DNA from 3 places in the Pseudomonas sp. NPDC087358 genome. Region 1 is predicted to be linked to each of the others. Evidence: riboswitches for the same ligand, from Rfam matches in the RefSeq annotation. Region 1 holds a riboswitch; each other region holds the start of a gene.
The links. A riboswitch is a leader RNA that binds a small molecule or an ion and turns the genes downstream of it on or off. The one in region 1 is predicted to bind cobalamin.
Positions count from the first base shown of each region.

Region 1 (5,662 bases):
CGGCAGTTCCACTGCCTGCAGGGCCAGGGCGGCCAGTCGCTTTTGCATCACCGCCTCGCCACTGAGCAACCCCACCAATTCGGCGCGTTGCCCGTCGACATCGGTCAAGGCATCGAGCAGGTAAAGCATGCCACCACACTCAGCCAGCAGTGGCTTGCCTGCCGCGTGGTGAGCACGAATCGCCTGCAGCATCGCCAGGTTTTGCCCCAGCGCTACGTGGTGCAGCTCCGGGTAGCCGCCGGGCAGGTACAGGCTGTCAGCTTCAGGCAGTTGGCTGTCGCGGATCGGCGAGAAAAACGCCAACTCGGCGCCCATGGCACGCAGCAGATCCAGGCTGGCGCCGTAGGTAAAGGCAAAGGCCTCGTCATGGGCGACGGCTATGCGCACGCCGCGAAGCAACGGCTCGGCGGGCAGGAAATCGGGCGCAGCGAAGGTCACCGCGGGCGGTAACGCGGCGTCGCAGGTGCTGGCCAGTGCCGCAGCGGCGGCATCCAGGCGCACGTCCAGGTCGTTCAGTTCACTGGCCTGAACCAGCCCCAGATGCCGGCTTGGCAGTTCGATCCCGGTTTCCCGCGACAGCGCGCCATACCAGCGCAAGCCTTCGGTCAGGCTACCTTCGAGCAACTGCGCATGCCGCACGGTACCGACGCGGTTGGCCAACACGCCGGCAAATGGCAGGTCAGGCTGATACCGCGCCAAGCCCAAGGCCAACGCACCGAAGGTCTGCGCCATGGCGGTGCCGTCGATCACGGCCAGCACCGGTACTCCAAAGTGCCGCGCCAGATCGGCGCTCGAAGGCGTGCCGTCAAACAGCCCCATGACCCCCTCGATGAGAATCAGATCGGCATCTGCGGCGGCTTCCCACAGCAGGCGACGGCTTTCTTGCTCACCGACCATCCACATATCCAGTTGATAGACCGGGTTGCCGCTGGCGCGCTCGAGGATCATCGGGTCGAGAAAGTCCGGCCCACACTTGAACACGCGCACGGTGCGCCCCTGATTACGATGCAGCCGCGCGAGCGCCGCAGTGACGGTGGTCTTGCCTTGACCGGACGCCGGGGCGGCGATCAACACCGCAGGGCATTGCCTTGGTAAACGTTGACTCACAATTCGATGCCTTTCTGCGCCTTGATGCCGGCCTGGAACGCATGCTTGACCACGGCAATTTCGGAAACGGTGTCGGACAGGTCGATCAGCTCCTGCCTGGCGCCACGGCCGGTCACTACCACGTGCTGCATCGGCGGGCGCGCCTGCAGATCGCTGAGCACCTGCTCAAGATCGAGGTAACCGTGTTTGAGGGCAATGTTCAGTTCATCAAGGATCACCAGCCCGATGGTCGGGTCCTTGAGCATGCCCTGGGTCACCGCCCAGGCCGCTTCGGCGGCGGCGATATCGCGCTGGCGGTCCTGGGTCTCCCAGGTGAACCCCTCGCCCATCACGTGGTAGCGCACTTGTTCGGGGAAACGACGAAAGAACAGTTCTTCGCCGGTCGCGTTGCGGCCCTTGATGAACTGCACCACGGCGCACTGCATGCCGTGGCCCATGGCCCGTGCCAACATGCCAAAGGCGGAACTGCTCTTGCCTTTGCCGTTGCCGGTGAGCACCAGCAACAGGCCGCATTCGTTCGGCGAGCTGGCAATGCGCTCGTCCATTACCGCCTTTTTGCGCAGCATGCGCGCCAGGTGGCGTTCGTCACGTTCGGGGGATTCGCTCATCCGGGCTCTCCGCTTGAGGGCAGCTGTGGCAAACGGAGGACGCAGGCAAAGACTGACAGCAGGCGCCGGGACCTGAATGCCCGAGCCTGCGCAGAGCATCGCCCTCCGTGATGCTGTTGATTGGATCAGGCCGGTCTCCGGACTCATGAGCGAACACAGACAGGCAATTGCCGTTTCTGCGCGGGCCGCGCGCCTTCCCATGTTCGATGAACACAGTGGCGGTGTGCGTGGCCTTGACTCATTTACCGTTGCGGAGGCAGCGCCGGGATTAAGCGCATGAGCGCTCGCACCGGCTTCCCTGTTTCACCCTGTTGATCGACCTTGGTCGCGGGCACCTGAAACAAGCCGCGAAGGTTAGTGGGTTGCCCCCGGAGCGTCAATCGAAGCTCGGCCCAATGGCGCAATTGATCACCGGTTGAACCCCTGCGCCAGGCCAGGCCTCTATTGCTAGACATGCCATTGCATGACTGCCAGCAAAGGGAGTTTCGACCATGTTCACGCTCAAACCCCAGATTGTGGTTTTACTGTTGGTCGCTGGGGGCCTCGCAGCATGCGGCGAGTCGTCCAGGCTGCAGGTCTCGGACGGCACCGGACCGTCGCCCCAGTTGCCTGAACCCAACAAGACGCTGATCCCCACGGTCAACATCGCCCCGGCCGTCGGCTGGCCCGCAGGCGGCAAACCCACCGCAGCCCCGGGCACGCAGGTCGCAGCCTTCGCCGAGAACCTCGATCATCCGCGCTGGCTTTACGTACTGCCCAATGGCGATGTGCTGGTGGCCGAAACCAACGAGCCGGCAAAACCGGACGACAGCAAAGGCATAAAGGGTTGGGTCATGAAAAAAGTCATGGGCCGCGCCGGTGCCGGGGTGCCGAGCGCAAACCGCATTACCCTGCTGCGCGACAAGGACCATGATGGCATCGCCGAAACCCGCACCGTCTTCATCGACCACCTCAACTCGCCGTTCGGCATGACACTGGTGGGCAACAATTTCTATGTGGCCGACACCGACCGCCTGCTGCGTTTCAACTACCAGCCGGGCGAAACGTCGATAAAGGGCGAGCCGCTGAAAGTCACCGACCTGCCCGGCGGCACCATCAATCACCACTGGACCAAGAACGTCATCGCCAGCAAGGACGGCAGCAAGCTGTATGTGACCGTCGGCTCCAACAGCAACGTCGCTGAAAACGGCCTGGAGGCGGAGAAGGATCGGGCGGCTATCTGGGAAGTGGACGCTGCCACCGGCAATCACCGGATCTTTGCCTCCGGCCTGCGCAACCCCAACGGCATGGACTGGGATCCACACACCGGCAAACTATGGGTGGCGGTCAACGAGCGCGACGAGATCGGCAGCGACCTGGTGCCCGACTACGTGACCTCCGTGCAGGACGGCGCCTTCTATGGCTGGCCGTTCAGCTATTACGGCCAGCACGTGGACATCAGGGTCTCGCCACAGAACGCGCAGATGGTGCAGAAGGCCATCGCGCCGGATTTCGCTGTCGGCCCGCATACCGCATCGCTGGGCCTGGCCTTTGCAGACGGCAAGTCGCTGCCAGCACCGTTCAATGAAGGGCTGTTGGTTGGCCAGCATGGCTCGTGGAACCGTAAACCGCACAGCGGCTACAAGGTCTTGTTCGTGCCCTTCAAGGACGGCAAACCGAGCGGCACGCCAGTGGACCTGCTGACCGGGTTCCTCAATGCCGATGACAAGGCGCAAGGTCGGCCGGTGGGCGTGGTCAATGACAACAAGGGCGGGGTGCTGGTGGCCGATGACGTCGGCAACAAAATCTGGCGAGTGACGGCGGCGCGGACGGCGGCGCGGACGGTCCAGGCTTCGACCAACAAGCCCTGATAGACCACCGGTCCTGATTACATTTTCGCTGCCAGTTACTGGCGAGCCAGATTCGACGGCGTAATCACGCGCTTGGCGTTCAACCAGGCTTTCTGCCAATAAGGCTTGTCGAGGCTGTCGAGCTTGACCGTCCCGCCGGTGGCTGGCGCATGCACGAAACGCCCTTCTCCGACGTAGATCCCCGCGTGGCTGACATTCGAGCCGCCACTGGTGGCAAAGAACACCAGGTCGCCGGTCTGCAGTTGAGTGCGATCGATATCCGGCCCACGCAGATTGATCATGTCCCGAGTCGAACGTGGCAGGGTGATGCCTGCCGCGCCCTGATAGACATAACCGATCAGACCACTGCAGTCGAAACCCGAATCAGGCGTGTTGCCGCCCCAGCGATAAGGCGTACCGACAAGCCCAATGGCGCGCAGCAGCACATCGTCAGCCAGAGGCGAAGAAAACTGGGAAGGAACGGAAACCACAGGTCTGGAAATGACCTTGGGCGGGGCTGGCCGAGGATTGCTGGAGCAGGCGGCCAGCAATAGAGCCAGTGAAGCGACAGCCAGACGAACCGTAAACGACATAGACACAACAACCTTTGCGGGATGCGGCTTACTCTGCCGGGAGCCGGGGCCGTGTGCAATCCGGGTTTCCCCGGTTGCACGGCCGGAATTAACGGTGTTGGCGCTTGATTGTAGTCGAAGTCATCGCAGTCGTTGTTTCAGGAACCTTGGAAGGTGCCATGGCCAGTGCGCGCTTGGCTTCGATGAAGGTGCGAGCCCAGTAGGCATCGTCGAGGCTGTCGACTCGGACACCACCGCTGCGGCGGCTGCTGGAGTGGATGAACTGATCATCACCCAGGTAGATGCCGGCATGGCTGACGCGACCGCGCCCTGCGGTGCTGAAAAACAGCAGGTCGCCAGGCTTGAGGTCATGACGCTTGACCAGCGGTGCATCGATGTTGATCATCTCGCGCGAAGAACGAGGCAGGCTCACGCCGGCTTCTTCACGAAACAGATAGCCGATGAAACCGCTGCAATCGAAACCGGAAGTGGTCGAGGTGCCGCCGAAACGGTAGCGGGTACCGATCAATGACTTGCCGCGTTCCAGGATGCTGTCGGCCAGAACCGGCAGCTGATAAGGCTTGCTGTCGGCAAACTGGGCCAGTTCATCTTCGGTGGCGATCTCGTCGTCCAGAACCGAAGTCGAATAATCGGCACGTTTGGCGGCGGCCTGAGCGGTGACAGAGTCCTTGAACTGGGGATTCTGCGACTGTTGTTGCGACGCTGGCATCTGGGCCGCGCAGCCGAACAGCAGTGAAACAAGTGCTAGAGGCACGAGGGGTGCGAAGCGATTTAGCATGGGCACGACCGTGGCTGATGTGTAAAGAAGCCGAGACTATGCCCTCTATCGTCGTCATTTGCAAATTCAATCGAATCAAATGTGACTTAACAGGTCTTCCATCACATCTAAGGCTCTACACCTCAGAAATACATCCATGTGAATGGAGTGATCGGTCGACGAGGGGTTTATCTCGGCAGTAAAGCCTCCCGCCACCCGCGTGCGCAGCATCGGCTCGTGGATATAAGGAAAGCTGGCGGTGGTACCGATACTGAGAACAGCATCAAAGCCTTTCGCCATCTCCTCATAAAGCACATTCAATGCCAGCTCTGGCAGCATCTCCTCGAACAACACCACCGGCGGTCGCAAAACTCCGTGACAGTCGGCGCATAAAGGCGGCAAGGGCCGTTGCAAATGCTCGCTCAGCTGCGGGTCTTCAGCGCCGCAGGACTGACAGTAGAGCGGTGCCAGTCGACCATGGATCTCGATCAGCCGCTCGGGCGGGCTGCCTGCCGCGCGATGATAGCCATCGACATTTTGCGTAAGCACCCAACATTCAGGTTTGCGCCGCTGCAATTGAGCGATGGCATAGTGCGCCGCATTGGGCTGCCCACCCAGGCAGGCGCTGCCTAATTGAGCAATATACTTCCAGCACAGCGCAGGGTCGCGGCGCAGCATCGGGCCGGATAACGCCATTTCGATCGGCAGCCCGTCATCGGTCTGACCGTTATAAAGGCCACCAACGCCACGGTAGGTCGGCAATCCGGA
Region 1 covers NZ_JBJDOA010000019.1:49,058-54,719, forward strand. Annotated here, with positions in the region: gene ACI2KS_RS28065 (cobyrinate a,c-diamide synthase) at 1-1,107, opposite strand, end outside; gene cobO (cob(I)yrinic acid a,c-diamide adenosyltransferase) at 1,104-1,715, opposite strand; cobalamin riboswitch at 1,826-2,069, opposite strand; gene ACI2KS_RS28075 (PQQ-dependent sugar dehydrogenase) at 2,207-3,565, shown strand; gene ACI2KS_RS28080 (C40 family peptidase) at 3,601-4,137, opposite strand; gene ACI2KS_RS28085 (C40 family peptidase) at 4,226-4,915, opposite strand; gene ACI2KS_RS28090 (NAD-dependent deacylase) at 4,991-5,662, opposite strand, start outside.

Region 2 (5,662 bases), on a different contig from region 1:
TTCCGGATCGGGACGGTCGTCGCCCGGCACCAGAATCAGCTTCACGCCGCCGTTTTTTTTAGAGGCCGCCGCCAGCGCCACCAGCCGCTCGACGCCATAGCGCCAGTAGCCGATACCGCCGTGCAGCGAAATCAGGATGACCTTGGCGTGGCGCAGCACCTGGTCGACATACAGATCCACCGAAGCGTGGTTCTGCACCTGCATGGGGTTGGCCAGACGCAGACTCGGGTAATCGTCTGGCAATTGCTGCGCGGTCTCAGCCAGCAACGCCAGGTGGGAATCGCCGCTGCACAGGATCACCAGCTCGGCAGGCGTTTGCCCAAGGTCAGCGATGCTGTCATCGGGGACGAAGCCTCCGGGCTGGGTGCGCAGCAGGTGCATGGTTAACCCTTGACCTCAACGGCGGCGCGCAGCTGGGCTTCGAGGACGGCTGCGTCCAGGTCCTGACCGATCAGCACCAACTGGGTCAGGCGCTGTTCGTCAGCCTTCCAGGCGCGGTCGAAATGCTTGTCGAAGCGTGTACCGACGCCTTGCACCAGCAGGCGCATCGGCTTGCCGGGAATCGCCGCAAAACCTTTGACGCGCAAAATGCCGTGCTGCACCACTGCCTGGGTCAGGGCGTCGAGCAACAGCGCTTCGTCGGCTTGCGGCAGCGAGATGGAGATGGAATCGAAGGCGTCATGATCGTGGTCGTCGTGGTCATCGCCTTCGTGGTGATCATGGTGAGTCTTGCGCCCATCGATGTGCAGCTCGGACTCGGCACCCACGCCCAGCAGAACGCTGATCGGCAGCTGGCCTTTGCTCGCTTCAATGACTTTCACCGCCGGCGGCAGTTCTTCGGCGACTTCGGCGCGCACGGCGGCCAGTGCATCGACGTCGAGCATATCGGCCTTGTTCAGAATCACCAGGTCGGCGCTGGCCAGTTGATCAGCGAACAGTTCGTGCAGCGGCGATTCGTGATCCAGGTTCGGGTCGAGTTTACGCTGCGCATCGACCTGATCCGGGAATGCGGCGAAGGTACCGGCGAGCACCGCCGGGCTGTCGACCACGGTGATCACCGCGTCGACTGTGCAGGCGTTGCGGATTTCCGGCCATTGGAAAGCCTGGACCAGCGGCTTGGGCAGGGCCAGGCCAGAGGTTTCGATGAGGATGTGATCCAGATCGCCGCGCCGCGCGACCAGTTCCTGCATCACCGGGAAGAATTCTTCCTGCACGGTGCAACACAGGCAGCCGTTGGCCAGCTCGTAGACGCGGCCATTGGCCTCTTCTTCGGTGCAGCCGATGGTGCATTGCTTGAGGATTTCACCGTCGATGCCCAGCTCGCCGAATTCGTTGACGATCACCGCGATACGACGCCCCTGGGCGTTATCGAGCATATGCCGCAACAGGGTAGTTTTACCCGAACCCAGAAAGCCGGTGACGATGGTGACGGGAAGTTTGGCCAGTGTTTTCATCGGATGCCCTTGAGCTTTGCGGCGGGCAGACTGGACGAGAACCGCGCGGCCGCCGATCAATGACAGGCATGCGGTTCGCTTCGCCACCGGATCACCCCGCCCGGTAATAATGAGAATTGCTGAGGGCGCTGTTCGAACAGCAGGCCCGGGTCGAGGCAGGTCTCCTGGCTTACGGCGGCCAGTCGCTGAAAGGTCATCAGGCGACCGGCATTCATCGCGCCTTCCCGCTTGCGCAGTGGCTATGCAATGAACATGACCGTTTACAGTTGCGGGGGCAGCTGTGGCATGGACCACATTCCCTTCTTAGCGCCGCGCCGGTGAGAACCGGAGCAGCGAACCTCAAGTGCGCAAGGCTACGCAGTGGTCCGGGGAAGGTCAACGAGCAAAAATCTTCGGGACTGAGGCCTCGTTTAGGAATGAGCTTGCTCGCGATCAACCTGGCCAGGCGACCTGATGTGGAACGGTCGATGGCAATCGCCAGCAAGCTCACTCCTACAGGGGATGCGCAACCAGCCCCCGTTGGTTGACTGAGGTGCTGCTGCATGCTTTCCTACACACCTTGTTACGGGTGCCCTTCACAGGGTGAAACGGGAAACCGGTGCGTTCAGGCCTCAAGGCTTGTGCAAGTCCGGCGCTGCCCCCGCAACGGTAAGCGAGTGAAGAGTCAGATCCACTGTGTCGGAAAGCGATATGGGAAGGCGATTCTTGAAGGCATGTGCTGCATGTGTCCCTCGCAAGCCCGGAGACCGGCCCGACAACGACACATAACAAACCCGCGGTGGGCGGGCGCTGTTGAGTTGACTACTGACGTGGGTCAGTGGTTTTCCCTGCGCCTTCCCGTCCGCTGACATTTCAGAGGGAAGCGCCATGTCGATCAGCACAACCAGCCAGACGTCCAGCAACATCAGCACCCAGAGCCAACGCCTCAGCGCTGCCATCAGCGCGATGATCCTCGGCGCGTGCCTGGTGTATTTCGCCGGTTTCTCGCACATCGACGCCGTGCACAATGCCGCGCACGACACCCGTCACAGCTCTGCCTTTCCGTGCCACTGAGACCTGCCGCCATGTTCAAGCGTATCGCTCAAACGGCCGGTTTCACCGGACTGCTCGCCGCCCTGCTGCTGACTTTGCTGCAAAGTTTCTGGGTCGCACCGTTGATCCTGCAGGCCGAAACCTACGAGAAAGCCCCCGCCGCCCAGGCACATGAGCATGAGCATGCAGGGGCCATGGCCGGTCATGTCCATGACCAACAAGCCTGGGAGCCCGAAGACGGCTGGCAGCGCGTGCTGTCCACCACCGGCGGCAATCTGGTGGTCGCCGTGGGCTTTGCCCTGATGCTGGCGGCGCTCTACACCCTGCGCACCCCGCGCACCGTTCGTGAGGGCGCGTTGTGGGGCCTGGCCGGTCTTGCCGTGTTCGTGCTGGCACCCACTCTGGGCCTGCCCCCCGAGTTGCCGGGAACCGCTGCCGCGGACCTGACTCAACGGCAGATCTGGTGGGTCGGCACCGCAGCCTCCACCGCCGCGGGGCTTGCCCTGATCGTGTTTGCCCACAACTGGCTGCTCAAAGTCCTGGGTGTGGCGATTCTGGTGGTGCCTCATCTGGTCGGTGCGCCGCAGCCTGAAGTGCATGCCTCGCTGGCACCTGAAGCCCTGCAAGCGCAATTCAAGATCGCCTCTCTGCTGACCAACGCCGTGTTCTGGGTCGCCATGGGCCTGATCAGCGCCTGGCTGTTCCGCCGCAGCGAGGCGTCCTCGGCTCACTCCGGTCTGAACCACGCCGTATGACTGCGGCCGGCGACCGGCCGATACTGGTGATCGGCCTGGGCTGCCAACGCGACTGCCCGGCGTCGGTGCTCATGGGCTTGATCGAGGTCAGCCTGCTGGAACATCGACTGTCGCTGTCCGACATCACCGCCCTGGCCTCCATCGACAACAAATCGTCGGAGCCTGGGCTGCTGGAACTGGCGCAGCAACTGACGTTGCCGCTGACGTTTTTCAGCGCTGAGCAGCTGGCCGGCTTTGAACCGCAGTTGACCCATCGCTCAGCGATAGCGTTCGAACACACCGGCTGTTATGGCGTCGCGGAAAGCGCGGCGCTGGCGATGGCTTCGCGCTTGTCGAACCGTGCTGCCAAGCTGCTGATCCCGCGCACCAACAGCTCGCAGGTGACCTTTGCCTTGGCCGGCCACGAGCCCCTGTAGCAGTCGGCCTGCCGGCGGTGGCGATCTTGCGCACGCCTGCGCCGGCAAGCCGGACTGCTTCAGGTGCGTATTCAACCCTGACACAATGCTTGAACCTCAATAGCGTCTGGAGACCCCATGACCGTTTTTTTCATCGGTGCAGGCCCTGGCGACCCTGACCTGATCACGATCAAGGGCCAGCGTCTGATTCGCACATGCCCGGTGATCATCTATGCCGGATCGCTGGTGCCCGAGGCCGTGCTGCAGGGTCATCACGCCGTGCAGGTGACCAACAGCGCTGAACTGCATCTGGAGCAGATCATCGACTTGATGAAATCTGCTCATGCAAACGGCCAGGACGTCGCCCGCGTGCACTCGGGCGACCCCAGCCTGTACGGCGCCATCGGCGAGCAGATTCGCTGCCTGCGCCAGTTGCAAATCCCGTTCGAGATCATCCCCGGGGTGACCGCCGCAGCCGCCTGCGCCGCACTGCTCGGCACCGAACTGACCCTGCCGGACATCTCGCAGAGCGTCATCCTTACCCGCTACGCCGACAAGACCGCCATGCCCGAGGGCGAAGCGCTGGGCGACCTGGCGCGGCACAAGGCGACCATGGCGATTCATCTGGGGGTCAATCATCTGGGGAAAATCGTCGCCGAGCTGAGCCCACACTACGGCAGCGACTGCCCAATCGCCGTGGTTCACCGCGCCAGCTGGCCGGACCAGGACTGGGTGGTCGGCACGCTCGCTGACATCGAGTTTAAGGTGCAAGCCAAAGGCTTTCGCCGCACTGCGCTGATCATCGTCGGCCGGGTGCTGGGCAATGATGTGTTCAGCGAGTCATCGCTGTACCGCGCCGGGCATGCGCATGTGTTCAGGCCTTGAGTGAATCGCGCTGGTTTTAGCGCTGCCTGGCGGCAGAAGCGTTTCGCCTTCGGCGAGTGACTTTTGAAAAGCGACAAAAGTCACCAAGATTGCTTGCTCCTGGTTTGGCCTGCACCCAAGTCGCGATTTGTGGTGTCTGGACTACCGCGGATTTAGAAGCAAAAATAAAAAACAGGTGTGGGCACCGGACTTAAAACCCACACAAAACAAAAAGCCCCGAACCAGTCGGGGCTTTTCGAGTCAGGCAAAGTCGCTTAGTAGTAAGCGTTTTCTTTCTGAGTGTGGTCGGTGACGTCACGCACGCCCGACAGCTCGGGGATGCGCTCGAGCAAGGTGCGCTCGATGCCTTCCTTGAGCGTCACGTCAGCCTGGCCGCAGCCCTGACAGCCGCCACCGAACTGCAACACGGCGATGTTGGCTTGATCTTCCTCGACCACGTCGATCAGGGTGACCTGACCGCCATGGCTGGCCAGACCCGGGTTGATCTCGGTCTGCAGGTAGTAGTTGATGCGCTCGTTGATCGGGCTGTCGGCATTGACCATCGGTACTTTGGCGTTTGGCGCCTTGATGGTCAGCTGGCCGCCCATGCGGTCAGTGGCATAGTCGACCACTGCATCGTCCAGAAACGCCTCGCTGAAGGAGTCGATCCAGGCGGTGAAGCTTTTCAGGCCAATGGCCTTGTCTTCCGGTTTCTCTTCGCCCGGCTTGCAGTAGGCAATGCAGGTTTCAGCGTATTGGGTGCCAGGCTGGGTAATAAACACGCGGATGCCGATGCCGGGGGTGTTCTGCTTTTGCAGCAGATCGGCCAGGTAATCGTGGGCGGCATCGGTAATAGTAATAGCGGTCATGAAAATTCCTCGCAGACGTGGGCGCAGTTTACGCCAATCCACGGCAACTGACAAAGTCCTAGTAATTCGCTCAGGTAAAGCCGCGCCCATCAAGGGATCAGGGCAGCGCCGCTTCCCGGACCGCCCTTCTGCTGTCCAGCCAGCCTTTCATCCGTCGGTACAGGCCCTTCTCGATCCATTCGTAACTGAGCCAGGCGCCCAACGCGATCACCGGGACACACACGGCGAACGCGGCATACGGATTGACCCCATAGCGCTCGGTGACCAGCCAGCCGCAGTACAGCACCAGAACA
Region 2 covers NZ_JBJDOA010000003.1:606,196-611,857, reverse strand. Annotated here, with positions in the region: gene cobN (cobaltochelatase subunit CobN) at 1-381, opposite strand, end outside; gene cobW (cobalamin biosynthesis protein CobW) at 384-1,454, opposite strand; cobalamin riboswitch at 1,591-1,810, opposite strand; cobalamin riboswitch at 2,004-2,224, shown strand; gene ACI2KS_RS09575 (CbtB-domain containing protein) at 2,322-2,507, shown strand; gene ACI2KS_RS09570 (CbtA family protein) at 2,519-3,241, shown strand; gene ACI2KS_RS09565 (cobalamin biosynthesis protein) at 3,238-3,657, shown strand; gene cobM (precorrin-4 C(11)-methyltransferase) at 3,775-4,521, shown strand; gene nfuA (Fe-S biogenesis protein NfuA) at 4,776-5,369, opposite strand; gene ACI2KS_RS09550 (acyltransferase family protein) at 5,467-5,662, opposite strand, start outside.
Region 2: it holds a riboswitch for cobalamin, as region 1 does, so the genes downstream of both, ACI2KS_RS09575 (CbtB-domain containing protein) here and cobO (cob(I)yrinic acid a,c-diamide adenosyltransferase) in region 1, are expected to answer to the same signal.

Region 3 (5,662 bases), on a different contig from region 1:
TTCCACCGCTTGCAGCACGCTGATGGAGTCGCTGGTGTCGGCGTGCTGTTCAACCACCGCCAGCTGTTGGGCGATGTCGCGACGGCGCATCCCCGACAGGCGCTGACCGTGCAGGAACACCTCGCCGCGGGTAGGGCGCTGGATGCCTGCCAGCAGTTTGATCAGCGTCGATTTGCCCGAACCGTTGGGGCCGACGATGCCCAGGTTCTCGCCAGCGCGAATGGCCAGGGTGACCTCGCTGAGCAACGGCACGCCCTTGAGGGTCAAGCCCAGGTTGATGCCACTGAGCACGTTGCTGACTGCCTCTGTCATGACGTTCATCGGCTGCGGTTTCCGTGCGCCAGGATCAAGGCGAACACCGGTGCACCGACCAGCGCGGTGATCACGCCGATGGGCAGCACCTGGCCCTTGATCAAGGTGCGCGAAAGCACGTCGGCGCCAATCAGAAACAACGCACCGCTCAAGGCGCTCAGCGGCAGCAGTCGGGCGTGACGTACGCCGGCGAGCATGCGCACGGCATGGGGGATGACCAGGCCGACGAAACCGATGGAGCCGACAATCGACACCATCACTGCGGTGACCAGCGCGGCGGTGGCGATGAGCAGGGTCTGTACCCGACGCACCGGAATGCCCAGCGACGCTGCTGAGTCCACGCCGAAGGTGAAGGCATCCAGCGAGCGTCTGTGCCACAGACAGACCAACAGACCGATCAGCACCACCGGCACTGCCAGCCCGACCGAGGCCCAGCGCACGCCACTGAGGTTGCCCAGTAACCAGAACATGATGCCGCGCGCCTGCTCGGCATTGGCCGAGCGGGTGATCAGAAACGAAGTCAGCGCATTGAACAGCTGCGAGCCGGCGATACCGGCCAGGATGATCTGCCCGGCAGGCGTCTGCCCCCGCGAGGCGCGAGCGAGCAGGGCGACCAGGGCAAACGCTGCGACAGCGCCGGCAAAGGCCCCGGTGGACAGCGAAATGGCCCCGGCACCGAACCCGACGATGGCCACCAGCACCGCCCCGGTCGAGGCCCCGGCGGAGATGCCCAGCAGGTAGGGGTCGGCCAGCGGGTTGCGCAGCAGCGATTGCAGGACCACGCCGCAAATCGCCAGCCCCGCGCCACAGGCGGCGGCGACGATGGCTCGGGTCAGTCGGTAGTTCCAGACGATGCCCTCATCAATGGCATCGAGCGGGTAACCGGCGGCCCACAGCTTGTTCGCCAGCACTTGAAAGATCACCGGCAAGCCGATTGAGGTCTCGCCGATGGCGACGCCGGCCAGCACCGCCAGCAGCAATAGCACGCTGACCCACGTGCCGTGAGCCAGCACTCGAATTAGCATGTTCATGGGCTCACGGCAGCGCTTTGGGTGGCTTTGGCCAGTTGCTCGATGCCGTCGAACAGCCGCACGCTGGATTCCATGGCACTGGCGTCCATGATGACGATGCGGTTGTTTTTCACCGCGTCCATGTTGCGCGTCACCGGGTCTGATTTGAGGAAGGCGAGTTTTTTCTCATGATCGTCGGCGGGGAAGCGCCGCCGGTCCATACGGGCGATCACCAGAATCGTCGGGTTGGCCTTGGCGATGGTTTCCCAGCCGACGGTCGGCCATTCCTCGTCCGAATCGATGATGTTGCGCATGCCCAGGGTCTTGAGCATGAAGTCGGGAATGCCTTTGCGCCCGGCGACGTAAGGGTCGACGTTGATGTCGGGGCTGGAGAACCAGAACACCGCCGAGACCTGCTCGCCGTGGTGCGCTGCGGACTGCTCCATTGCATTGGCAAGACGCGCCTGATAACCGGCAACCAGTGCCTGACCACGGTCCTGGACGTCGAAGATCTCGGCCAGTTGCGCAATGCTCTTGTACAGCGTGTCGATCCTGAAGGCCTGGAGACGAGTGCCATCGGCGCCGACCAGATTATTCTTGCCTTCGCAGTCCGAAGGCAGGATGTAGGTGGGGATGTTCAGTTCCTGGAATTGCTGGCGAGTGCCAACCGCGCCCTGCGGACCGACCATCCACTCGAACTGCACCGGCACCAAGTCCGGGCGTTTGCCGATGACCGACTCGAAGCTGGGTGCATTGTCGGCCAGGCGTTCGATCTGCTCGTTGGCCTCCTTGTATTGCCCCAGGACCTCGTTGAACCACAGTGAAGTGCCTGTCACCGAAGGGCTCAAGCCCAGGGCGTAGAGCATTTCAGTGGCTGCCTGGCCGATGGTGACGGCGTGGTGCGGGACCTGGGCGAAGGTCAGCCCGACGCCACAGTTGTCGAGGGTCAGCGGATAGCGGGTCGACGCGGCGAGCGCGGCCTGGGGTATGAGCGTGGCGATGGACAGCGTCAGGCCCACAAGCGAGGAGGCAAGGCGGTACGACGACATGAAGGGCGATCTCCAGTGAACCTGATTGCCGACGAAACAGGCACTGGAAAGCACATCCCGACTCGCCGCCGGTAAAGGGGCAAGTGCAGATCACGCCAGCAAGGCGCGCAGGGGTGTCCTTCCCGGACACCCCGCCGGTGAATGATTGACGCTCGCCGGCAGGTCTCCTGACTGGCGCGTCATCGCCGTGCTTCGGCCTTCCCGGGGCAACCCAGTGGCAATCATGAAGCAGGGCTCAGCGCCTACAGTTGCGGGGACAGTTCCGTTTGAGCCCCAGAGATCAGGGCTCGCGGATTCCCTATTAATTCCCAGTGGAAACCGGCGGCGGGGATGGTAAACGATTCGCCTGTCACAGGCGACAGCCGGGGGCGAATCAGCGGCCCGGTGACACTGCGCAGCGATTCTGCCCGGCCTGCAGCCCGAATCAACGACAGGCGCCGATGCTCATGGCCGAAACGGCCAGCCGATCACCTTCTTCGGCCGTGGGCTGGCGTAGGTGCGCACCTTGGAGGTTTTCAGACCCAGACGCACCAGCGACTCGGCCAGCGCAACCGCTGCGGTGACCCCATCGACCACCGGCACGCCGGCGCGATCGCGGATCATCTGATCAAGCCCGGCCATGCCGCCACAACCCAGGCAGATCACCTCGGCCTTGTCTTTGCTGACCGCCTCGACCGCCTGCTCTGCGATGGCTGCCAATGCACGTTCGGGCTGCTCTTCGAGTTCCAGCACGCTCATGCCGCTGGCCCGCACCGACGCGCAGCGCTCGAACACGCCGGCCAGCTTGAGCCGGTCCTCGATCAACGGCACGGCGCGGTCCAGGGTCGTGACCACCGAATATTTGTGCCCCAGCAACATCGCAAGGCTGGCCGCCGCCTCGGTGATGTCCACCACCGGCACCTCAAGCAACTCCTGCAAGCCTTCGCGGCCGTGCTCGCCATACCCGGCCTGGATCACTGCGTCATAGGGCTGGTCGTAGGACAGCACGCGGTCCATCACCGCGATGGCCGCCAGATAACTCTCGAAATTGCCTTCCACCGATTCGGCGCCGAAACGCGGGGTCAGGCCGATGATCTCGGTGCCGGGCGAGGCGACGCTACGCGCCTGCTCGGCGATGGTCTGAGTCATCGACTCGGTGGTGTTGACGTTTACGATCAGAATTCGCATGGGTGAGGTCTCTTGCTTGGGATCAATGCTGGACGTCCTGCACGGCGATGCTTTCACCGCTGACGTCCCTGAAGGTTGTACGGCGATCGGCCAGCAACAGATAAAGCGCCGCGCCAATGGCCGCGCCCATCAGCCAGGAGAACGACGACACCGAATCGAACGCCGGAACCAAAGCGGTGATGATCGAAATCAGCGCCGCCGGAACGAACGCCCAGACCGCACGCGGATTGACCCCACGCCAGTAGTGATAGGGCCCGGCAGGATTCTCGGTATACAGCTGCGGCACGTCGACCCGGCCCTTGCGCAGCAGCCAGTAATCGGCGGTGATCACACCATACAGTGGGCCGAGCAGGGCGCCCAGACCGGAGAGGAAATACACGATCACCACCGGGCTGTTGTACAGGTTCCAGGGCAGGATCAGCACTGCGACGATGGCGCTGAGCATGCCGGCACGGCGGAACGTCAGGTGCCGCGGTGCCAGGCTGCTGAGGACAAACGCCGGTGCGACGAAGTTGGCCATGATGTTCACAGCCACCGTGACGATCAGAAACGCCAGGCAGCCGAGCACCAGAAAGAACGTGCTGGGGATGGTCTTGATGATGTCGGTCGGGCTCTGGATGATCTGACCGTTGATGGAAAACTGCGCGCCGCAAATGATCACGGTGATGAAGGCGAACAGCAGCACGTTGATCGGCAGGCCCCAGAAATTGCCTCTGCGAATGGTCTTCTTGCAGGGCGCTGAGCGGGAAAAATCGCAGAAATTGAGAATCAGCGTGCCGTAGATCGCCAGCCACAGCGCGCTGCCGGCGAAGATACTGCGCCACATCTGCGCACCGTGCAGCGGCTCCTTGATCGTCCAGGCGATGTGCCCGTTGGCCTGGCTGTACATCCACAGCGCAAGGCTGGCCACCGTCAGCAGAATCACGGGACCGGCGAATGCTTCGTAGCGGCGCACCATCTCCATGCCGTAGGCGAGAATCACGAACTGCACCAGCCAGATGCTGACGAAACACAGCCAGCCCAGGCTGGAAAGACCGAGCCAGGAATCATGGTCGTAGTCTGCCAGCGCAGGGTCCAGCGCGGTCAGCAACACCCGCAACACCACCGAGGCCAGGTAGGTCTGAATGCCAAACCAGGCGATGGCGATCACCGCCCGGATCAGGGCCGGGATCTGCGCGCCGAAAATGCCGAAACTGACCCGGCTGATCACCGGGAATGGCACGCCGGTCTTCTGCCCCATGTCGCCTGTCAGGTTCATGCACAGATAAACCAGCACCGCACCGATGGCCAATGACAGCATGATCTGCCAACCGCCAAGGCCCAGTGCATAGAGGCCGATGGCAAACGAGTAGTTCGCAAGATTGTGTACATCATTGGTCCACAGAGCAAAGATGCTGTATCCACCCCAGGTTCTTCCCTGAGCGCGTCTGGGCGCCAGGTCATGGTTATGAAGACGGGGGCTCAGGGGCGGATAGTCGGCAGTCGAGGCACGGACGGCAAGGTCTGGATCCAGGGTGTTGTCTACTGGCATGTTCAACAATCTCCGGCGCTATTTGTATTTGTTTTTGTATACAGTGCGCAGGCAAGACTAACTCAAATGACAGATGAGTCAACGAGGACGTTACAGACGGGCTGGATTCAGGCGGGGCACAAGGGTTGGATCTGTACCCGGACGGGATGCCAGCGGTGGCGGCCTTGAAGACTCCACCGCCGGCAATTTGTGCAGCGTTGACTGATTTTTACCGGCGCGTTCCGGCGTCGGTCAATCCTTGACCGGTACAGGTGCCTGGGTGGCAATGAAACCCTGGTCACGCATGGCCTGCCAGAAGCCGTCCGGGACTTTGGCGTGGAACGCCGCGACGTCTTCTGCAATGCGCTCGGGACGACTGGCTCCCGGGATCACCGCGGCCACCAGATCGTTGGCGAGCACGAACTGCAAAGCCGCCGCTTTGATATTGACTTGATACTGGCGGGCGATTTCCTGGATGTGCGCCACCTTGTCGAGCATCGCCTGGGGTGCCTGTTGATACTCGAAATGCTCGCCACCGACCAGTACACCTGAGCTGTAGGGGCCGCCGATGACGAATTCGGCCTGGTGCTCGCGGGCCTTGGCGAACAGGCGCT
Region 3 covers NZ_JBJDOA010000004.1:18,974-24,635, forward strand. Annotated here, with positions in the region: gene ACI2KS_RS09795 (ABC transporter ATP-binding protein) at 1-321, opposite strand, end outside; gene ACI2KS_RS09800 (FecCD family ABC transporter permease) at 318-1,337, opposite strand; gene ACI2KS_RS09805 (ABC transporter substrate-binding protein) at 1,340-2,371, opposite strand; cobalamin riboswitch at 2,511-2,709, opposite strand; gene ACI2KS_RS09810 (aspartate/glutamate racemase family protein) at 2,816-3,538, opposite strand; gene ACI2KS_RS09815 (NCS1 family nucleobase:cation symporter-1) at 3,561-5,069, opposite strand; gene ACI2KS_RS09820 (aldo/keto reductase) at 5,301-5,662, opposite strand, start outside.
Region 3: it holds a riboswitch for cobalamin, as region 1 does, so the genes downstream of both, ACI2KS_RS09805 (ABC transporter substrate-binding protein) here and cobO (cob(I)yrinic acid a,c-diamide adenosyltransferase) in region 1, are expected to answer to the same signal.